DNA from 3 places in the Streptomyces sp. NPDC097129 genome. Region 2 is predicted to be linked to each of the others. Evidence: riboswitches for the same ligand, from Rfam matches in the RefSeq annotation. Region 2 holds a riboswitch; each other region holds the start of a gene.

Region 1 (4,188 bases), on a different contig from region 2:
CGATCCGGACGTCCGACCCGCAGGTGGCGACCCGTACGCCGGGCGAGTTCCTGAACCTGGTCGACTACCAGCCGATCGCGCTGTTCCACCGGTTCATCGCCCGTGACCAGGAGAAGTTCGCCGCCGCCCTCGACGAGGCGCTCGCGCACCACGCCCGCTACTGGCAGGGCTCCGGCGACCCGCGTGCGCTGGTCGCCCTCGGCCCGCTGGCGCTGGCCTCACTGGCCCACGACGCGGGCTTCCCGGTGGACACCTCGTCGCCGTATCTGCCCCAGCACCTCGTGCGGGGGTCGTGGTACGGGGAGTTCCCGACCTGACGGCCGGGCGAGGGGCGGCCGCCGGTGTGCGGTCCGCCCCTCGCCGGGCGGCTCAGGCGACGGCCGCGATCCGCAGCTTGATGTCGTCCGGGGACAGCGTGCCCTTGGCGGTCACATGGTCGCCGGAGGACTCGCCGCGCAGCCGACGGCCGATCCACGGCACCAGGTACTCGCGCGCCCAGTGGACGTCGTCGCGCCGCACCTCGAGCGTGCCGCGGGGCGGCAGCGGCGGCCAGGGCTGCTCGGGGTCGGCCGGGATCCGCAGGCCGAGCGCCTGTCCGGCCCGCAGCGCCACGCGCGTGTGCCCCTCGGGCGACAGGTGCAGCCGGTCGTCGTCCCAGGCGCGGCGGTCCTGCACGGACTTCAGCGACCACAGGTCGAGCACCGGGCAGCCGTAGCGGTCGGCGATGGCCCGGACGTGCCCGTTGTAGGTGGCGATCTTGCCGCGCAGGTGCTTGAGCAGCGGCACGCCCCGGGTGTCGAAGCCGGTCGTCACCATGACCGTGCCGGCCGCGGCGGAAAGCTGCGCGACCGCCTTCTCGAACCGCTCGGCGACCTCGTCGGGGTCGGTGCCGGGGCGGATGATGTCGTTGCCGCCGGCACAGAACGACACCAGGTCGGGGGCGAGTTCGAGGGCCGTCGGGACCTGCTCGGCCACGATCTGGTCCAGGAGTCTGCCGCGCACCGCGAGGTTGGTGTAGGTGAAGTCGCCCTCGGGCCGCCGGTCGGCGAGGAGTACGGCGAAACGGTCGGCCCAGCCCACGAACTGACCGTCGGGCCCGGGGTCGCCGACGCCCTCGGTGAAGCTGTCCCCCACCGCTACGTACGACCCGATCACTGCTCTGCTGTCACTCTTCGAATCGTCTGCCACAGCAGGCCATGATTCACCCTCGAATGTGACCTACGCGACCGTAGGCAGGGGTTGACGGTCGGTGAGATAAGCCACTCCGCGAGTCCGGCGGAGCCGGGAATAAGTGATCCGCCGGGTCGGCGTGGCCTGTTGCGGACACACCGGAGGCCGGGCACCCGTGGATCGGGGCCCGGCCTTGGTGGCGTGTCAGACGGGTGGCCGCCGGGGCGGCGCGGGGTCAGCCGACGGTGACGCCGTGGGCGCGCAGGTAGGCGACCGGGTCCACGTCGGAGCCGTAGTCCGGCGTGGTGCGGATCTCGAAGTGCAGGTGCGGGCCGGTCACGTTGCCGGTCGCGCCGGACAGGCCGAGCTGCTGGCCCATGGTCACGGTCTGGCCGGCCGAGACGGAGAGCTGGGACAGGTGGGCGTACTGGGCGTAGTAGCCGTCGTTCAGCTTGATGACGACCTGGTTGCCGTAGGCGCCGCCCCAGCCGGCGGTGACGACGGTGCCCGCGCCGACGGCCTTGACGGTGGTGCCGGTCGGGACGACGAAGTCGACGCCGGTGTGGTAGCCGCTGGCCCACATGCTGCCGGGGGTGTGGTAGGCGGTGCCGATGGTGGCGCCGCTGACCGGGAGGGTGAAGCCGGTGGCCGTGCTCGTCGACTGGGCGGGCTTGGCGGCGGGCTTGGCGGCCTCGGCGGGCTTGGCGGGCTTGGCGGCGGCCTTGTGCGCGGGCGCCTCGCTCTTGTGCGACGGGGCGGCCTGGTGCGCCGCGGCGGCCTTCTTGCCGAGGGTCAGCTTCAGGCCGGGGTGGATGAGCGACGGGTCGCTGCCGACGGCCTCGCGGTTGTCCTCGTACAGCTTCTTCCAGCCGCCGGCGACGTGCTGCTCGCCGGCGATCTTCGACAGGTAGTCGCCGGACTTGACGGTGTAGACGCGCACGCCGGACCGCTCCGCCTGCTTCCCGGCGGACGGCAGGTTCTGGACGGCCTTGCCGGACACCGACTGGGCGGCGGTCTGCGGGGTGGCCGCGTGTGCGCCGGCGGCGCCGATGAGCGGCAGCGCGAGCGCGGCGCCGCCGGTGCCGGCGACGGCGAGAGTGCGGGCGAGACGCTGGGTCTTCGGACGACGGTGCTTACCCTTTGCGGGCATGGCGCTTTTCCTCTCCGGCGCCTGCGAGGTGAGCTGTCGGGTTCGGGCTGGAGATGCCCGGCCGCGCCTGGGCGCGGCTTCACCCCATAGCCGTTCCGGGAACCGGAACAGGCGTCGTACCTGTGGGTCCCCCGCTCCTGCCGTGCGTCGGGTGGGTGGGTGCGGTGCGCCGGACGGCGGCAGGATTCGGCGTCCGTCCGGATTCGGTGGGGAACGTAAGCGAGCAGGACGCGCAGGGACAAGCGAATGGTTGCGTGAAGGGGCGTTTGCCGTGATCCAATGAGGGAATTCGCCGTCACACTGTGTGTATTCGGGCCGCCTTCGGTTCGTCAATTCACCAGGAAATCCCTCGTCATTACGTGAACATGACGTACGACGGACGGTCACGGTTATGACCCTCCTCACGCGTCCGTATTCCAGGGGCCCTCATTTCCTTGCGAGTTGGAAGGAAGGCCCTAATTCGGGCAGAAAGCCCAGAAGTGACGTGAGCGGATAACCGGCCCATTCGTCCGCCGCCGTCCGGAGGCGGGGACAACCGGTTGCCCCGGGAACCGATGTCGTATCGTCAAAGGGCAGCCCGTCGGCCATTCGAGCCGCGTCGGCGGGCACGAGCGGGAGGAGCCCTTCGTGACGCAGCAGGTGCCGTCGACCGAACCCGAGCTGACCGGAGTGCGCAACTTCCGAGACGTGGGCGGGCTGCCCACGGTCGACGGACGGCGGGTCCGGCACGGGGTGCTGTTCCGCAGCGGCCACCTCGCCCACGCGACGCCCGAGGACGCGGTGTACCTCTCCTCGCTGGGGCTGCACACGATCTTCGACTTCCGCAACGAGGCCGACCAGAGGCTGGAGGGCCCGGACGTCGACCTGCCGGGCGTGCGCAACGTCAACCTGCCGCTGTCGGACCCGGCGGACGGCGCCGAGTTCTGGAAGATGGTCCGCGACGGCGACCTCGACCAGCTGCGCGGCATCCTCGCCGACGGCAGGGGCGCGAACCGGATGATCGCCTCCTACCGCACGATCATCAAGGAGCGCACCGGCGAGCACTCCCGGGTGCTGCACGCGCTCGCCGAGGACAGCGTCCCGGCCCTGATGCACTGCGCCGCGGGCAAGGACCGCGCGGGCCTGTCGATAGCGGTCACCCTGCTCGCCCTGGGCGTGGAGAAGGACGCCGTCGTCGAGGACTACCTGAAGTCCAACGAGAAGCACCGCCGCTACAAGGTGCGCCGCAGCGGCTCGGCGCAGTCGGCCTACACCCCCGAGGTCATGGAGCTGCTCAGCCCGCTCTTCGACGCGCGCGCCGAGTACCTCACGGCGGCCATGGAGACCATCGAGGAGACCTGGGGCGGCGTCGACGCCTACCTGGAGCAGGGCCTGGGGATCACCCCCGAGACCCGGGAGCGGCTGCGGGCGCGGCTGCTCGACTGAAGCCCCCGGCGCCGGCCGGGGGCGCCTACTGGCCGGACCCCAGCTCGAACAGCAGCCAGATGAACCCGGCCAGGAGGTGCCCGACGGCGATGTAGATGATGAGCCGGATCCACAGGGTCCGGGGGAACTTCTCCTCGAAGTCGCTCATCGTGCCTCTCCAGGGTGGGCGGGCCCCAGGCACAGCGTGGCCGTGGGGCTCTGCAGCAGTGTGTGGACGAACAGGAGCTCGAGACCGCCGGGGTCCTCCGCGGCGATCCGGTGCGGGGTCAGCGAGTCGAAGTGCGCGCTGTCACCCGGGCCGAGCCGGTGGGTGGTGTCCCCGAGGCGCAGCCTGAGCCGTCCGGCCAGGACGTACAGCCACTCCTCCCCGGGGTGCACCCGCACGATGTCGCCCTGCGCGCCGTAGGGCACCTGCACCCGCAGGGCCTGCATGCCGCGGCCGG
Region 2 (4,188 bases):
CTGAACATCGACCCGCCGGACCACACCCGGCTGCGGCGCCTGGTCAGCAAGGCGTTCACGCCCCGCCGGGTCGCCGAGTTCGCGCCGCGCGTTCAGGAGCTGACCGACCACCTCATCGACGGGTTCGCGCAGCGGGGCTCGGCCGACCTCATCCACGAGTTCGCCTTCCCGCTGCCCATCTACGCCATCTGCGACCTGCTCGGCGTTCCCCGCGAGGACCAGGACGACTTCCGGGACTGGGCCGGGATGATGATCCGGCACGGCGGCGGGCCCAGGGGCGGGGTCGCCCGGTCGGTGAAGAAGATGCGCGGCTATCTCGCCGAGCTGATCCACCGCAAGCGGCAGGCGCTGCCCGCCGAACCCGCCCCCGGCGAGGACCTCATCTCCGCCCTGATCCGCGCCTCCGACCACGGCGAGCACCTCACCGAGAACGAGGCCGCGGCGATGGCGTTCATCCTGCTGTTCGCCGGGTTCGAGACGACCGTCAACCTCATCGGCAACGGCACCTACGCCCTGCTCACGCACCCGGAGCAGTGGCACCGGCTGCAGGACTCCCTCGCCCGGGGCGAGCGCGAGCTGCTGGAGAGCGGGGTGGAGGAACTGCTGCGCTACGACGGGCCGGTGGAGCTGGCGACCTGGCGGTTCGCCACCGAGCCGCTGACCGTCGGCGGGCAGGACATCGCCCCCGGCGATCCCGTCCTCGTCGTCCTGGCCGCCGCCGACCGCGACCCGGAGCGCTTCCCCGGGCCCGACGTGCTGGACCTCGCCCGCCGTGACAACCAGCACCTCGGCTACGGCCACGGCATCCACTACTGCCTGGGCGCCCCGCTGGCCCGTCTGGAGGGCCAGAGCGCCCTCGCCACCCTGCTCACCCGGCTGCCCGACCTCCGACTGGACGCCGAACCGGCCGACTTGCGCTGGCGCGGGGGCCTCATCATGCGGGGTCTGCGGCAGTTGCCCGTGACGTTCACGCCCGCACCCGCACAGAAAACTGACACCTCTTCAACTATGTGATCTTCACGTGATCTGCGCGGCATGAACTTGTGACTGGCGATCGTCTGCCGATACGTTCACTCGTCAGCGCGACGCCGGTGCCTCCAGGCGCCGCGCCGGTCACTGCTGTCTCGCGAAAGGTCACCGCATGCTCCCCGGGAACGGCCGACACCGTCGCCCCCGTCAGGCTCCGGCTCTCCTCGTCGCGGCCGGAGTGACCGGCTCCGCCATCGCCATCCCGCTGCTCGGCGCGGCGAGCGCCCACGCGGCCGACGGTACGACGTGGGACAAGGTGGCCGAGTGCGAGAGCCAGGGCCGCTGGAGCGACAACCCCGGGATCGGGCTGTACGGCGGCCTGCATCTGTCGCAGGAGGACTGGGAGGGACACGGCGGCCTGGAGTACGCGGCCCGGCCCGATCTCGCCAGCCGTTCGCAGCAGATAGCCGTCGCCGAGAAGGTCCTCGCCGACCAGGGCGTCGGCCACTGGACGCTGTGCGGGCTGACCGCGGGCCTGTCCGCCGACACCTCCGCACCCGACGTCGACACGGGCGTCGCGGGCGACACGGCGGGCGGCGGCTCGGTGTCCGCCGGCTCCACCGCCGGCTCGGGCTCCTCCGCCCCGGCTTCCCCCGGTCCGACCGGCTCCTCCGGTTCAGTCGGTACGTCCGGATCCACCGGTACCGCCGAATCATCCGGAACCTCCGGTTCGGTGGACTCGCCCGGCTTGCCCGACTCCTCCGGGACGCCCTCCGGCACGGCGAGCGGGACGCCCTCCACGGGTGTCTCCGCGCAGCCCTCTGACGGTGCGTCGTCCGCCGCCCCGTCCACGGGCGCCGCGACCGAGCCCGGCGCGTCCGGGAGTTCCGGAACCGGCACGTCACAGCCGTCCGACAGTCCCTCCGCGGCTGCCGCAAAGGACGACGATCCGGACACCCTGCGTCAAATCGTCGGCTCCTCGGGGCTCGTCGACACCGGCGCCCTCGACGGCGGCGGACGCCACCGGGGCGCCGGCGCCACGGAGGACACGGTCCAAGCGGGCGCGACGCCCGCCTCGGGCCGGCACGCCTCGCGCTACGCCGTCCGCGACGGGGACAGCCTCACGTCCATCGCCGACTCCCTTGGCGTCGAGGGCGGGTGGCGCGCGCTGTACGCGGAGAACCGGGACGCGATCGGCGCCGACCCGGGCCACATCGTGCCCGGTCAGACACTGCTTGTCGGTGGCGAAACGGGCCGAAAGTAGCGGGAGTTGACGCCCTGTTTCGAGACTAATGTCCGCTTTGGTGAAAGTGTGGGATGAGTCTCAGAAGCCGTGATCGTCTTTGAAATTCGGCCGATCGCCTGTCTACGGTCATGACCGCTCGCCACCGCGAGCTCCGGCGGCCGCAACGCCGAATCCTGCCAGCGGCCGCACGGGAACAGTCGTCGCATAACGCGCCGCAGGCAGGAGCGGGGGACCCAAGGTAAGCGCCGTGCCCGGCAGTTGAGCCGGAGCGGCTAGGGGTGAAGCCACACCTCCCACGGGAGGGGTGGCCGGGCAACTCAACCGGCCCGAACCCGACAGCTCACCTCGCAGGCGTCGGTGAGGGGATCCACCATGCTGTTTTCCGGCAAGGGCAAGCACCGTCGTCCCTCCAAGGCCACCCGCGCCATCGCGCTCGCCGGCGTGACCGGCGCCGCCGTCGCCGCCCCGCTGATGGCGGCCGGCAACGCCTCCGCCGCCACCACCTCCGAGTGGGACGCGGTCGCGCAGTGCGAGTCCGGTGGCAACTGGTCCATCAACACTGGCAACGGTTACTACGGCGGTCTGCAGTTCTCCGCCTCCACCTGGGCCGCGTACGGCGGCACCGCCTACGCCCCGCAGGCCAACCAGGCCAGCAAGGCGCAGCAGATCCAGGTCGCCGAGAAGGTCCTCGCCTCCCAGGGCAAGGGCGCCTGGCCGGTCTGCGGCACGGGCCTGTCGAACACCCCGAACAACGGCGGCGGCTCCTCGAGCTCCTCCAGCTCTTCCAGCTCTTCCCAGGGCAGCGGCTCGTCCTCCCAGGGCGCCACCACGACCCGCTCCACGGAGCAGCAGAGCGCCTCCCGCTCCAGCGAGCGCCCGGCGCAGACGCCGAAGAAGCAGAGCACCAAGACCGTCACCACCCCGACCGGCAAGAAGGTCAAGAAGGGCGACGGCGAGTACAAGGTCGTCAAGGGCGACACCCTCAGCTCCATCGCCGAGAAGCACAAGGTCGCTGGCGGCTGGAAGAAGCTGTTCGACCTGAACAAGGACATCGTCGAGGACGCCAACCTGATCTTCCCGGGCCAGCAGCTGCACCTGAAGTAAGCGGCAGCCGGCCGGCCGAGGGCCGCTCCCCGTCCCCACGGGCTCCCCGCCCCGGTGCGTCTTCCCCCGTACGCACCGGGGCGGGGCTTTGTCTTCCGGTGTTTCCCGGCCGTTCAGCCGGAACGGCACCCCCCTTTGTTCCGTGGATGAACAATGGGTACGGTCTGTCTGTCCACGGGCCGGTCGGTCGGCTGGCCGATGGCCCCGGGGCGGTTAGGCTCTAGTCGCAAGGCTCACCAGCCCCGCACTTCCAGCGTCACATCCACGAAGGAGATGCTCGTGCCGTCCATCGACGTCGTCGTAGCCCGGGAAATCCTGGACTCCCGAGGCAACCCCACGGTCGAGGTCGAGGTCGGCCTCGACGACGGCAGCACCGGTCGTGCCGCCGTTCCGTCCGGCGCCTCGACGGGCGCCTTCGAGGCCATCGAGCTCCGTGACGGCGATGCCAGCCGCTACCAGGGCAAGGGTGTCGAGAAGGCCGTCCTGGCCGTCATCGAGCAGATCGGCCCGGAGCTGGTCGGCTACGACGCCACCGAGCAGCGCCTGATCGACCAGGCCATGTTCGACCTGGACGCCACCGACAACAAGGGCTCCCTCGGCGCCAACGCCATCCTCGGCGTCTCCCTCGCCGTCGCCCACGCCGCCTCCGAGGCCAGCGACCTGCCGCTGTTCCGCTACCTGGGCGGCCCGAACGCGCACCTGCTGCCGGTGCCGATGATGAACATCCTGAACGGCGGCTCGCACGCCGACTCCAACGTGGACATCCAGGAGTTCATGATCGCCCCGATCGGCGCGGAGTCCTTCTCCGAGGCGCTGCGCTGGGGCGCGGAGGTCTACCACACCCTGAAGAAGGTCCTGAAGTCCAAGGG
Region 3 (4,188 bases), on a different contig from region 2:
CGGGCCGTACCCCGGCGCCGAGAGGTACGTCCCCGAGGCCGGGGAGGGCTCCCCGGCCGACGGGTGGGCGCCCGGCGCCGGGGCCGCCCCGGAGGCCGACGCACGCGCCTCCGCCCTCGGCCTCGGGTCCGGTCCCCGCGCCGCCGTGCGGCCGGCGGGCGGCCCGGTGCCGGACCCCGGGCCCGGGGACGGCGGCGAGCCGCGGCCCACGGAGGGCCGGAGGATCTCCGCCGCGCGGGCCTTCGTACGGATCCTGCCGGTGCTGCTCATCGCGGCCGGCGCGGTCTACGACTACTGCACGCCGTCCGACTTCACCGCGGCCCCCTTCTTCACCGCCGCGCCCCTGGTCGCCGCCCCGCTCTACAGCCGCCGCGGCACGCTGCTCACCGGGCTCGCCGCCGTCGCCGTCATGCTCGGTCTGCACCTGACGATGGGCATCGTCTGGCACACGGACGCCGTCACCGAGCTGGTGACCGTCGCCACGGTCGCCGTCCTGGCCGTCCTCATCAACGCCCTCGCGCGCCGCAGCAGCGAGCAGCTCGCCTCCGCGCGCGAGGTCGCCGAGGCCGCCCAGCGCGCCGTACTTCCCGAACCCGCCGAGCGGATCGGCGGGTTCCAGATCGCCGCCTGCTACGAGGCCGCCCGCGCCGACGCGTTCATCGGCGGCGATCTGTACGCCGTGCAGGACAGCCCGCACGGCGTCCGGCTGATCGTCGGGGACGTGCGCGGCAAGGGCATGGGCGCGGTGGCCGCCGTGGCCGTGGTCATCGGCGCGTTCCGCGAGGCCGCCGAGCAGGAGGCCACGCTGGAGGCGGTCGCCGAGCGGCTGGAGCAGGCCCTGAGCCGCGAGGGCGCCCGGCGCGAGGGCCTGGACGCGTTCGAGGGGTTCACCACCGCCGTCCTCGCCGAACTCCCGCACGGCGACGGTGTCGTCCGCGTCGTCAACCGCGGTCATCCGCCACCGGTGCTGCTGTACGCCGACGGCACCCTGCGCACGCTGCTGCCCGCCGAACCCGCGCTGCCGCTCGGCATGAGCGAGCTGGGCCCGTGGCCCGACCGCGCGGAGGAGGCCGTCTTCCCCGGCGGGGCCACGCTGCTGCTGTACACCGACGGCCTCTCCGAGAGCCGCGACCGCCACGGCCGCTTCTACGACGTCGAGGCGCGGCTCGCCGGACGGGTCGTCACCGCGCCCGGCGCGTTGCTGGCCGCCGTCGCGAAGGAGGTGCGCCGGCACTCTGGCGGCGGGATGGCCGACGACATGGCGCTGCTCGCCGTACGCCGTCCGTGAGGTCACCATGCGTGAGCGGATGACCGCCCTGCGCATAACAATTGACGCACCATCATCAAAACGAGGTTTTGGACGTGACGCCTGAGAGGCGGTCAACTGCCCCTTTTGCGGCGGTCGTGGCGTGTAAGTCCTGGCCAGGAATGTTAATGATCAAGCCGAACGGCTTGGAATCCGACCTCCGGGTCTATTAACGTTCGATAACGCAGCGCGGTCGTCCCAGCCGTCACGAGAGGCGGCTCCGTGCTCACGCGCCGAATCCCGTAGGGAACCGGGGAACCACCACCTTGGGGTGAATCTCGCGTCAGCCGCCGTCGTCCGACGGCCGGTATACGCGCGTAGGAGACCTTCCTGCTCCGAACCCGTCAGCTAACCCGGTAGGCGAGACGGAAGGAAAGGAGTACGCCCGCGTGGCGTCCAACCAGCCTGCCCCGACAGCCCCGTTCGTGCCGAGTCAGCAGGGCCCCGAGGCCCTTGTCTACGGCGGACACCGCACCGACGAGGGCCCGTGGGAGGAGTGGAACCCCACCGAGGACTCCGTCCGTCCCGTCCGTGGCCGGCACCGCGTCGCCAAGCAGCGCGGCGGACTCGCCCGCAGCTCCACCGTCCTCGGCGTCGGCGTCATCGCCGCCGTCGGCGCGGGCGGCATGGCCAGCGCGCAGACCGGCAAGCCGCCGGTGTCCATCTCCCTGCCCGATCTGCCCTCGGTCGGCTCGCTGATCTCCGACCACGCGGACGCCGGGCCGCAGGGCTCCGCCACCCCGCTCAGCGACATCGGCGTCGCCTCCGAGAATGACGGGCAGCACACCACCGACGCCGGTGAGGCGCTGCGCAACCGGATCATGGCTCAGGCCGAGTCGCAGCAGGTCCAGGTCGACGTCAAGGCGCAGGCCGCCGCCGAGGCCGCCGTCACCCGGCAGGCCGCCGAGACCGCCGCGCGGGCCGCGAAGGAGGCCGCCGCCAAGGCCGCCGCCGCGAAGGAGAAGGCGGAGCAGGAGGCGAAGCAGAAGGCCGAGGCCGAGCGCCTCGCCCAGCTCGCCAAGCAGTTCACGCTGCCGACCTCCTCGTACACCCTCACCTCCCGCTTCGGGCAGGCCGGCTCGATGTGGTCCTCCGGGTACCACACCGGCCTCGACTTCGCCGCCCCCACCGGCACGCTGATCAAGGCCATCCACAGCGGCACCATCACGGAGGCGGGCTGGGCCGGCTCCTACGGCTACCGCACGATCCTCACCCTCGACGACGGCACCGAGCTGTGGTTCTGCCACCAGTCGTCGATCAGCGTCAGCGTCGGGCAGAAGGTCGCCACCGGCGACGTCATCGGCCGCGTGGGCGCCACCGGCAACGTCACCGGGCCGCACCTGCACCTTGAGGTGCACCCCGACGGGCAGGCCTCCGGCATCGACCCGATGGCGTGGCTGCAGGGCAAGGGCCTCACCCCCTGACCTCGTGCGCCACCCCTGATCCCCGGCGGTCCTGACGGCATCCCCCCCGACGTCAGGGCTGCCGGTCGCTGTCTCACGTGCTGCCGCCCAGCGGTGCTGTTCACACCGTGCTGGTTTCCGAGCGGAATGGGTCGGTCCGGAATGGGCCGGTCCGGAATGGGTCTGCCCTGCCGGGGCGTTGACGCAGAGCATGACTGCTCTCCGCAAGCTCGGTACGTCCGACCTCGAGGTCTTCCCGCTCGCTCTCGGCGGCAACGTCTTCGGCTGGACCGCCGACGAGACGACGTCCTTCGCCGTCCTCGACGCCTACGCCGCCGCCGGCGGCAACTTCATCGACACCGCCGACTCCTACTCCGCCTGGGTCGAGGGCAACCGGGGCGGGGAGTCCGAGACGATCATCGGCAAGTGGGTCAGGGCCCGCGGCAACCGCGACGACGTCGTCATCGCGACCAAGGTCAGCCAGCACCCCGAGTACCAGGGCCTGTCCGCCGCCACCATCAAGGCCGCCGCCGACGCCTCCCTGCGCCGCCTGGACACCGACCGCATCGACCTCTACTACACCCACTTCGACAAGCCCGAGGTGCCGGTCGAGGAGATCATCGGCGCCCTGGACGAGCTGGTGAAGGCCGGCAAGGTCCGCCACATCGCCGCGTCCAACATCTCCGCCGAGCGCCTGCGGGCCTCCCTGGAGTTCTCCGACCGCGAGGGCCTCGCCCGCTACGTGGCGCTCCAGCCGCACTACAACCTGGTCTCCCGCGACACCTACGAGGGCGACCTCCAGGACGTCGCCGCCCGCGCCGGCCTCGCCGCCGTCCCGTACTACGCGCTGGCCTCCGGCTTCCTCACCGGCAAGTACCGCCCCGGCACGACGGTGGACAGCCCGCGGGCGGGCGGCGCCGCGCAGCACCTGCGGTCCGAGCGCGGACGTGACGTCCTCACCGCCCTGGACGAGATCGCGCGGGCCCACGAGGCCCCCGTCGCCACGGTCGCGCTCGCCTGGCTCGCCGCGCAGCCGACCGTCGCCGCCCCCCTCGCCTCGGCCCGCACCACGGACCAGCTCCCGGCGCTGCTCGGCGTGGCGGACCTGACCCTGACGGAGGCGGAACTGGCGCGGCTCACGCAGGCGTCGGCCTGACCGACGCCCGCCCGTGCCCTCGGTGACGCCCGCCGTGGCTTCGGTGGCGCGTGGCCTCTCTACGACCGGTAGGGGTTGTACGCGGGGTACGCCGGCTGCGCCGCGTACCCTGCGTGGCCCATGTGCCCGGCCCCGGCGTACGGCAGGTGCGGCGTCGCCGCCCCGGGGGCCGGCCACGGGTGCGCGGGCCACGGCAGCATCACCGGCACCGGGGGCGCGGCCGCCCGGGCCGCGTACTCCAGCGCCGGACGCGCCAGCTCCCGCAGCCGCCACACCTCGTTCAGCAGCTCCCTTTCCCGTACGACGAAGTCGGCGCCGGCGCG

What was found. Region 2 has a riboswitch for cyclic di-AMP ahead of AC0B9F_RS20060 (transglycosylase family protein). Riboswitches for the same ligand answer to the same signal wherever they lie in the genome.
Region 1: another riboswitch for cyclic di-AMP. It lies ahead of AC0B9F_RS06850 (M23 family metallopeptidase); the one in region 2 lies ahead of AC0B9F_RS20060 (transglycosylase family protein).
Region 3: another riboswitch for cyclic di-AMP. It lies ahead of AC0B9F_RS36435 (M23 family metallopeptidase); the one in region 2 lies ahead of AC0B9F_RS20060 (transglycosylase family protein).

Annotation. Positions count from the first base shown of each region.
Region 1 is NZ_JBVOQE010000002.1:210,368-214,555, forward strand. It holds gene AC0B9F_RS06840 (immunity 49 family protein) at 1-317, shown strand, start outside; gene AC0B9F_RS06845 (SGNH/GDSL hydrolase family protein) at 370-1,155, opposite strand; gene AC0B9F_RS06850 (M23 family metallopeptidase) at 1,406-2,320, opposite strand; cyclic di-AMP (ydaO/yuaA leader) riboswitch at 2,326-2,481, opposite strand; gene AC0B9F_RS06855 (tyrosine-protein phosphatase) at 2,948-3,745, shown strand; gene AC0B9F_RS06860 (DUF6126 family protein) at 3,771-3,893, opposite strand; gene AC0B9F_RS06865 (helix-turn-helix domain-containing protein) at 3,890-4,188, opposite strand, start outside.
Region 2 is NZ_JBVOQE010000006.1:352,999-357,186, forward strand. It holds gene AC0B9F_RS20050 (cytochrome P450 family protein) at 1-1,014, shown strand, start outside; gene AC0B9F_RS20055 (transglycosylase family protein) at 1,142-2,233, shown strand; cyclic di-AMP (ydaO/yuaA leader) riboswitch at 2,416-2,584, shown strand; gene AC0B9F_RS20060 (transglycosylase family protein) at 2,588-3,319, shown strand; gene eno (phosphopyruvate hydratase) at 3,599-4,188, shown strand, end outside.
Region 3 is NZ_JBVOQE010000022.1:54,268-58,455, forward strand. It holds gene AC0B9F_RS36430 (PP2C family protein-serine/threonine phosphatase) at 167-1,288, shown strand; cyclic di-AMP (ydaO/yuaA leader) riboswitch at 1,528-1,684, shown strand; gene AC0B9F_RS36435 (M23 family metallopeptidase) at 1,696-2,730, shown strand; gene AC0B9F_RS36440 (aldo/keto reductase) at 2,921-3,865, shown strand; gene AC0B9F_RS36445 (PrsW family intramembrane metalloprotease) at 3,925-4,188, opposite strand, start outside.